Regions from separate parts of the Virgibacillus sp. L01 genome, predicted to be linked through region 3. Evidence: predicted binding sites of a transcription regulator. Region 3 holds the regulator's gene; each other region holds the start of a gene.

The links. The regulator LexA, encoded in region 3, represses DNA repair genes until DNA is damaged. The targets are predictions, from matches to a motif close to CGAACATATGTTCG.
Region 1: uvrB (excinuclease ABC subunit UvrB) is a predicted target of LexA. The motif match lies at 1,701-1,714, and genes of this name have one in related genera.
Region 2: ACTWQM_RS09760 (DNA polymerase IV) is a predicted target of LexA. The motif match lies at 1,436-1,449, and genes of this name have one in related genera.

What each region holds. Positions count from the first base shown of each region.
Region 1 is NZ_JBQQCP010000001.1:114,610-117,904, reverse strand. Features, by position in the region: gene ACTWQM_RS00525 (MGDG synthase family glycosyltransferase) at 1-736, shown strand, start outside; gene ACTWQM_RS00520 (FixH family protein) at 816-1,553, opposite strand; gene uvrB (excinuclease ABC subunit UvrB) at 1,784-3,295, shown strand, end outside.
Region 2 is NZ_JBQQCP010000004.1:199,095-202,389, forward strand. Features, by position in the region: gene ACTWQM_RS09760 (DNA polymerase IV) at 163-1,413, opposite strand; gene ACTWQM_RS09765 (aldo/keto reductase) at 2,239-3,159, opposite strand.
Region 3 is NZ_JBQQCP010000003.1:263,425-266,719, reverse strand. Features, by position in the region: gene tkt (transketolase) at 1-72, opposite strand, end outside; gene ACTWQM_RS08330 (DUF896 domain-containing protein) at 168-401, opposite strand; gene ACTWQM_RS08325 (YneB family resolvase-like protein) at 466-1,125, opposite strand; gene lexA (transcriptional repressor LexA) at 1,411-2,034, shown strand; gene glnA (type I glutamate--ammonia ligase) at 2,083-3,295, opposite strand, start outside.

The DNA.
Region 1 (3,295 bases), on a different contig from region 3:
AAAGAAGAATAAGTTACAATCCATTACGGTAAACGTATATACGGATTTTTTTATAAATCGAGTATGGGGAATCGATGGAATTGATTTTCATATGGTTCCAACGATTGCTGTGAAAGAATACTTGTTAAAGAGAGGAGTCCCTTCAAGTCGGATCTTTGTAACAGGTATACCAATTCATCCGGCATTTCACCCGAAAAAAAGTCAACAATCAGCAAAAGGAAGGATAGCAGTATTATTAACTGGTGGAAGTCTTGGGGTCGGTGCTATCAGTAAATTGCTTAATTACTCTCAATCGGACAGGATTCATTATTACGTTTTATGCGGAAAGAACAAACTACTGTATGAACAGTTACTAAAAGAAGACAAGCCAACTGTAACGCCGCTGCCATATATTACAAGCAAAGGTGAAATGAATAAATTATATGATAATGTGGATGCAGTATTAACAAAGCCCGGTGGAGTTACAATCAGTGAATGTTTAATGAAGCGGAAGCCAATATTTGTTTATGATCCATTACCAGGACAGGAGAAAATTAATGTTGATCAGCTGAAACGAATAGGTGTGGTATCTACGGTTAATTTTGAGGATAAGTTACTGGAACCGCAAATTTTGGAGTTTTTCAGTGACGAAAAAAGACAGTGTATCTACAGACAGAAGGTTGATGCATATCATCGGAATTTAGACGAAAGGCCACTGTCAATGTTGATTGAGGAAATACTACAAAAAAAACATTAGCTGTAGCAGCAAATGTTTTCTGGTCGGCGGTTATAAGTGTGACTTTTCATTTACCAATAAGGGTTTGCGAGTGCCTGCTTTATTTTACTTCTGCAGAAAACTCTTTATGGCCATGGATTTCCTCTTTTTTAACATGAACATTAACAATATGTGTTCCGCTATTTTTAAAGGTTGTTGTAGTTTCATACGTGCCAGGAGATGTTTCACTCATGTCAATCCATTCATGATTCTCCTTATTTTTTTGCCAATTCTCCAACGTTATGGAAGCATTCTTCAACACTTCCTCTTCCTGTAATACTTCAACCTCAAATGTAGCTTCTTTTCCAGCCGTTATTTTCTCGGGCTGCTGCAGGTTTATTGATAAATGTGAATGACTCTTGTCTGCCTCTTGCTTATTTTTATCTTCTTTGGTAGTTGTTTTTACATCACCAATAGAAATCTCCGCTTTTGGCATTGTATGCATAGTACGTGCACTAACGTGTGACTGGACATGGTATACACCAGCTTCATCAAATGATTTTTGTACAGTATATTCCCCGTCACCAGTGTGTTCTGCTGCAATCATTTCACTTTTATCTTTTAATCCATCTTTCCATATTTCAAACTCCACTTCACTAGCATCTTCAACAGGTTTGTTATCCTGTGTTACCGTCACAGAAAAGGTTATATCCTGATCTTTGTCAGCTTTTTCAGGAACATCAAGTTTAGCATCAATTGCCTTCACAACATCACCAGATGCGCCTGTATCAGTATCTTCACTTTGACCACATGCTGCAAGAACGATTATGATGAATAGTAATGTCATCATTTTTTTCATATATAAAATCCTCTCTAAAACCTATGTTACCCTGATTATAAGTTATCTCACCTGGCGAAACAATATATTACGTGTGAAACCTTTGTGAATGATTTTTCATAGATTAAAACGGGTATAATGTAGTAGTAGACAGGTAAGCAAAAATATCGAATATTTGTTCGCTAATATGTTAAAATTAGATAATAAATATGGTAAACTAGTAAGCAGAGTGATGAACGGAGGTTTGCTTTGTGGAAAATCAATTTGATCTTGTTGCACAATATGAACCAAGTGGTGATCAGCCACATGCTATAAAAGAAATAGTAGAAAAGGTAAAATCAGGGCAGCGCCATCAGACGTTACTGGGAGCAACCGGTACCGGGAAAACATTTACGGTATCGAATGTTGTTGAGGAAATTAATCGTCCAACGCTTGTGATAGCACATAACAAAACGTTGGCAGGTCAATTATATAGTGAATTTAAGGAATACTTTCCAAATAATGCAGTTGAATATTTTGTCAGCTATTATGATTATTATCAGCCAGAAGCATATGTACCATCAACAGATACGTTTATTGAAAAAGACGCAAGTATTAACGATGAAATTGATAAACTGCGCCACTCAGCGACATCATCTTTGTTTGAACGAAGAGATGTTTTAGTTGTTTCAAGTGTATCCTGTATTTATGGTCTAGGTTCACCGGAAGACTATGAAAGTCAGGTACTCTCATTAAGAATGGGGATGGAAAAAGACCGGGATCAGCTCTTACGTGACTTAGTTGATATTCAGTACGCACGAAATGATATTAATTTTCAACGTGGGACTTTCCGCGTTCGTGGTGATTCTGTTGAGGTAATCCCTGCTTCTAAAGAAGAACATTGTATTCGGATTGAATTTTTCGGTGATGAGATTGACCGGATCCGTGAAGTAGATGCGTTAACTGGTGAAATTGTAGGTGACCGTGAACATGTAGCAATTTTCCCAGCTTCCCACTTCGTTACACGTGAGGAGAAACTTAAAAAGGCAATTGTTAATATCGAAGCAGAACTTGAAGAACGCTTAAAGCTGCTCCGTGCGGAAAACAAGTTACTGGAGGCGCAACGGTTGGAACAACGCACAAATTATGATGTGGAAATGATGCATGAAATGGGCTTCTGTTCAGGGATTGAAAACTACTCACGGCATTTAACTTTTCGTGAAGAAGGTGCAACACCCTACACATTACTTGATTTCTTTCCGGATGATTTTTTAGCTGTAGTTGATGAATCACATGCTACACTTCCTCAGGTCCGTGGAATGTACAAAGGTGATAGAGCACGTAAACAGGTGTTAGTTGATCATGGATTTCGCCTGCCGTCAGCGCTTGATAACCGTCCATTAATGTTTGATGAATTTGAGAAGGCGACAAATCAGCTTATTTATGTATCGGCAACGCCAGGACCATATGAGATCGAGCATTCACCTGGGGTAACCGAACAAATTATACGTCCGACCGGTTTGTTGGATCCGGAAATTGACGTCCGGCCAATTGAGGGTCAGATTGATAACCTGATTGAGGAGATTAATAAGCGTTCAGAGCGAAATGAACGTGTTTTGGTGACGACACTGACGAAAAAAATGTCAGAAGATTTAACGGACTATTTAAAGGAAATTGGAATCAAGGTAGCTTATTTACATTCGGAAATAAAGACGTTAGAGCGAATTGAAGTTATCCGTGACTTACGTGTCGGTAAGTATGATGTTCTTGTTGGTATTAATTTG
Region 2 (3,295 bases), on a different contig from region 3:
AACCTTATTTAGCACAAATCCCTCTATTAACCATGATATATGTTAAATAAGGGTTTCTGTGTCCGCTAATAAAAAAAGTCTTAGAAAGTTTTTATCTCATTAAGCCTTTTATAGCACAGTTAGAAAGCTAACCGTGCTTCCGCAACATGCAGCCACCAACTATTATGCTTGATGCCCGCCAATTTTTTTGCTTCTTCCAATGGTAATTCCGGCATCAGTATAGCTGGTTGCTCGCAGTATTGCGGTCGATCCATACTTATCTCGAATTGAATCCATTACATAGCCAATATCCTTTTTCTTAGGCTTGTCATCAAATAAATCCAGCTGGGTTTCTGCATTGTCATAAAGTTTATCCAGGGTCACATATACATGCCTAATATCACTGTGCCCATCATAAAATTCATTATATAACTGCATGCAGATGTCATAAATGTCCATTGTGGTATTTGTCGGAAGCGTAACAGATCTTGAACGGCTAAAGCCACCACCTGTTACCTTGGAATAGGAAACGCCAAGGTGGATCGTTCTTCCGGCTTTACCTGCAGTTCTTGCTCTGCGGCACACTTCTTCGCAAAGGTCGAGAATACAAATCGCAACTTCTTCTCCGGAGTAATCACGTAATAAAGAGATGCCATGGCCAAATCCTTTTTGTTCCGTTTTTGTAAAGTTACCAAAAACGGGGCTCAGATCAACACCCCAGGCATGCCAATAAAGCTGTTCTCCCATAATTCCAAAACGCTTCTTCAAATACTTCAACTCAGCGTTGGCAAGTTGCCCAAGATTGACAATCCCCATCCTATTAAGATTCCGTTTCATCCTGCTGCCAACACCCCATATCTTTTCTATAGGAAAAGGCCATAGCTTTTCTATTACATCCTCATATTTACATTCAGCAATCCCGACTTTTTTGGCGTGTAAATCCATAACTACTTTTGCCAGAAATTTATTATCACCTATACCAACTGAACAAGTGATACCGAAATTCTCCAGGATATCCTGTTTTATTAACCGTGCTACTTGCCACCGATCTCCAAATAACTTTTCAAGCCCATTCACAGTAACCCAGACTTCATCAACAGAGTATTGATGGATAGCTTCTTTAGGTACATATTGATTAATTAGTTTAGTGATTTCCATGGAAACTTGAAGATAATCAGCCATATGTGCAGGAACGATGACAATTTTCGGATCCTTAGGCAGTTCAAAAAATCGGCTGACATTGCTGACACCGTGTTTTTTCTTTAATGTTGGGGAGGCAGCTAAGACAATACTGCCCGGTCTATTGGGGTCCCCGACTACAGCAAGTTGAACCGTCATTGGATCCAGCCCTAACTTTATGGCTTCAACACTTGCATAAAATGAGCGCATATCGATGCACAGAACATCGTTTCGCGGGTAATTAGAGTAATCCATCGTATTTTTCACCTCAATAACAAGAACATTTGTTCTCATTATATGTCACATGACCTTACATTATCAATGGGAATTTATTCTTTCTGCTCTTATTTCTAAGCTCTTTCATAATGATTGTTGTTAATACCATAACAGTTGATATAAACTGCGAACTAACATGCTGAGTGCTATGACACCGCTTCGGAAATACACTTTGCGCACCAAGGGCGGCTGATGAGCCTCCTTGCTCCTACGTCACTGCGTAGTCTCATCTAGGCCTCAGCTCCCACAGGAGTCCCCGTGTATTTCCTACGCTGAGACTGTTTTTACCTTGATTTTCTTAGCCATAGAGAACACCTCAGCCCCTAATCAAGAAAGTCTCTTCCAGTGGAGGCAGAAATACGTAGACTCCTCGAAAATAAAAACCAATTTTCTTCGTGCGATGTAATGCTGCCGAGGCTTTCCTTGTCCTATGGGAACAGCACGTTCCGAAGACCCCGGAAGAAGCAACTAAATGAAGGCCGACTAAAGCCGTCCTTTGCGGACAACGTCGGCATACCCCTTGTCGGGGCAAGGAGGCTGAGGTCATGCCCATGGAAAGCGAAGTATTCTGCCGGAACGAATCGAAGCACTCAACTTCATTAAAAAATAGGGAAAGCAGCATAAAAAAAGTTTTTCACTACTTCGCAATTTATATCTTTTGTATCAAAACAACAAACTTCTAGAAAATAGTCTATTACTATAACGATAATCGTTTAAGAACAATTAAAAAGTGTCATCAAAAAAAACTTTTTTCCGATGACACTTTTTTCACTTCAGAATCGATTGTAATAGTGAAGGAACTACTTATCGATGCTTAGCATATTCAATTGGTTTTGTAATCTGCCTTAATCCTTCATACGTTTCATGAGTAAGTGTTTTGGATGAAATAAAATTTGTGTTATCTGTTACTTGGCTGAGTGAACTTGCCCCGAATACAGCTGTTGCAACAGCGGGATGTTGTAATACGTATTTAAGAGCTAACACATTGAAGGAAGGCTCATTATTAAATTGTTCAGCAATAGTTTGCTGAATTAATTTCAGTTCATTAAACGAATAATCCAAAAAGCCATCCTGTCCTTTTTTCTCGATCTGTTTTGCTGCGCTGTTGCTAAGCATTCCTTTTGCCAATGGACCTCTGGCTAGTACACTAATATTATTCTCATGCAGCAAATCTAATATTTCTTCTTCTGGCCGGCGGTCCAGCATATTATACTGCATCATAACACCATCGATAGTAGAACGGCTGACGTACTCACGAATAACATTGGGCCGGATGGATGATAACCCATAGGCACGAATTACGCCTTCCTTTTTAAGTGACTCAAATGCTTCAATTGATTCATCAATAGGATCATCAATTGTGCCCCCATGGAGCATATAAAAATCAATATAGTCTGTTTTTAAACGACGCAAACTTTCTTTTACACCCTCTTTGATATGTTCTTTGGAAGGGTCCCAAAACCAATCTTTCTTAGCCTTATCAAAGTTATTTCCAACTTTCGTCGTTAAAATGGCTTGGTCACGTTTACCTTTCAAGGCATCACCAACTATTTCTTCATTCATACCAAAATCATATAAGTCGGCAGTGTCCAGGTGGTTAATACCAGCGTCTAATGACTGGTTAATAATTTCGCTTGCTTTTTGAGTGTCTGTCCCTAGTGACATACAGCCAAGTGTTAGTTCAGATACATGTAAATCCGATTGTCCTAATTGGTTCTTTTTCATATTATTGACCTCCAGAATATGTCTATATTTATTGTAAGGACATCCATCTATTAAATACAACTATTTCGCGTATGATAAAATAGATAGTAGTATTTTAAGAAAGGCTGTTTTCCAAAGATTGTTGTGATCGAATCTA
Region 3 (3,295 bases):
TGCATTTTCTATTGCATCAATTGCCAGTGTACGTATCGTATTAATAGATAATTGTTCGATATCCTGTGACAAAAAAATTCCCCTTTCCACTTTAAAGTTGTTAGCATCCCTTTTATTTTATAATGAAAGATAACCTGTAACAAGTATTAACTAAAATTGTTTCAGACTTAATGTTTTTTGTTCCTATCCTGTAAATCACGTACTTTATCAGGAGTAACATCATTTCCTTCCTTATCCATAACAGTCATTGATTTGAACTGATTTTTAAATGATTTTCGTACATTTTTTAGATATTCCTGTCGAAGCTCTTTCTGCTCTGATTTTTCTTGGTCTGTTAACTCTTTTTCTTTTGATTTCTTCGCAAGTTCATTTATACGTTCCAATTTTTCTTTTGATATCATCTATAAAACCTCCTAGAAAACACTTAAAAAGCAAGAACAATTTTTATGTCCTTGCTTTTTAATATTACTTTACATGGAAATTAGATTCAAGTTTTTGAAACTCTTGATACCGCCGATGTACTGTTGCTTTGGAAACCGGATGACCTAAACCATTTAATGTAGTTGTAATTTCCTCAAATGTTAAGTTATTTCGCCGCATTCGGACAACTTCTTCTATTGGAAACTCTTTTCGCTCTCTTCCAGGAGCATGGTGACGGTTTGATAAGTTTTCACTTGGATCAAATCCTCCATCAATTGCCTTTTTCATACCGCGTTTAATTTTCGTGTTATGGATTTTACGTTGGTATTCTTCTACTATACCGACTATTTGCAGCACCATTGAATCTGATTCTGACAACTCAATTTCTCCACCTTGTATACCTGTATATATGGAAATATTTAATTTTTGTAACTGATGAAACAAGGCAATTTTAGTATTTCCGCGCCCTAACCTCGTTTCATCCTGTACTAACAAACATTCAGCTTTCTCTTCGGAAAAATATTCAAGCATCCGAAAAATACCATCTCTATTTATTTCATACCCGCTCTCTTGTTCTTCAATAGAATCTACAACGGTAAGCAGATGTTTATCTGCAAGAGCCATTAACTCCTCTTTCTGTCTCTTTAGTGATGTCTCTTGTACTTTTTTGTCGGTACTAACACGACAATAAATTATTGCATTCAATTTATACGCTCCTTACGCTATGCACTTGTGATCATGGAGAAATACAAGAAACCTAATGCCAAAGTAAAAGCAACTAAATAAAATATATCTGTTTTTGTTACTTTTTCAAACATATTAATCAGTCCTTTCTTTTCCAAAATAAGAACTCCTGTTCGTACCTACCTCTATTTATCATTATATACGAACATACGATCTTGTCAACAGTTTTTCGAACGAATGTTTGCTTTTTCCAAAAATAGGTGATAAACTATCATTAATAAATCCTATGCGCGAGGTGTATGATAGATGAATAAACTTTCTAAAAGGCAAGAAACAATACTTGAGTATATTAAAGAAGAAGTACATGGCAAAGGTTATCCACCATCAGTGAGAGAGATTGCAGAAGCAGTCGGACTTGCTTCAAGTTCAACTGTGCACGGGCATTTGGCAAGGCTTGAAAGTAAAGGTTTTATTAGAAGAGACCCTACTAAGCCTAGAGCTATTGAGGTTTTAGCTTTATCTGAAGAAAGTCAAATTCCTAGAGAAGAAGCAAGATATGCACCAGTTATTGGTAAGGTTACTGCCGGAATACCAATTACTGCAGTAGAAAACATTGAAGAATTCGTACCATTGCCTAGTTCCAGCGCCGGACCTGATGATAACCTTTTCGTTCTCATCATTGAAGGTGAAAGTATGATAGAAGCAGGTATATTAGATGGGGATATGGTAATTGTTAAACAGCAAAATACTGCACAAAACGGAGAAATTGTTGTAGCAATGACTGATGAAGATGAGGCAACTGTAAAGCGATTCTTTAAAGAAAAAAATCAAATTCGTTTGCAGCCGGAAAACGCTACAATGGATCCTCTCATCTATCAAAATGTAACAGTTCTAGGTAAAGTCATCGGCTTATACCGTACGATTCAATAACAAAAAGGCTTCCGTCAATAAATGACGAAAGCCTTTTTTATATGCTCTTTAGTATGTTGATAGATATTGTTCTCTTTCCCACGGGTGAACAGTCGTACGGAACATATCCCATTCGATTTCCTTCGCTTCTATAAAGTGTTCGTATAAGTGTTCGCCTAGTGCTTCCGTAACAACTTTGTCTTTCTGAAGTTCTTCTAACGCATTCATAAGTGTTGCTGGCAAATCTTTTATACCATTTTTCTCTCGTTCTTCTTTATCCATCATATAAATATTACGGTCTACAGAAGTAGGTGGTGTTAATTTCTTGCTGACACCTTCTAATCCAGATGCAAGTAATACGGCCATCGCCATATATGGATTAGCTGCAGGGTCAACACTTCTAACTTCAATCCTTGTACTCAAACCTCTTGAATACGGAATTCGAATAAGTGGACTTCTGTTTGTTCCAGACCATGCAACGTAACAAGGAGCTTCATACCCCGGCACAAGTCTCTTAAATGAATTGACAGTTGGGTTTGTAACTGCTGTAAAGTTTGTAGCATGTTTAATGACACCTGCAGTAAATTGATAAGCGACATCACTAAGCTGCATTTCTCCTTTTGTATCGAAGAAGCTATTTTCGCCATCTTTAAATAATGACATATTAACATGCATACCAGAACCATTTACTCCGAATAATGGTTTAGGCATAAATGTTGCGTGCAGATTATGTTCCCTTGCAATTGTTTTAACCACAAGTTTAAATGTTTGAATATCATCACAATGCTTAACTGCATCAGAATATTTAAAGTCAATTTCATGCTGCCCAGGTGCTACTTCGTGATGAGATGCTTCGATTTCAAATCCCATTTCTTCCAACTCAAGAACGATATCTCTGCGGCAATTCTCTCCAAGATCGGTTGGTGCTAAATCGAAATAACCACCACGGTCATTCAATTCCATTGACGGGTCACCTTTTTCATCAAGCTTGAATAAAAAGAATTCCGGCTCTGTTCCAATATTAAATGCATCAAAACCTAATTCTTCCATTTTCTTTAGGTTTCGTTTTAGGTTATACCTTGGGCAACCCTCAAATGGTGTGCCATCCGGATTATAAATATCGCAAATAAAACGAGCAACTCTCCCTTTATCTGAAGTCCATGGAAATACCACAAATGTATTTAAATCGGGATATAAGTACATATCTGATTCTTCAATACGAACAAATCCTTCAATAGAAGAACCGTCAAACATCATCTTATTATCTAAGGCTTTGTCCAAC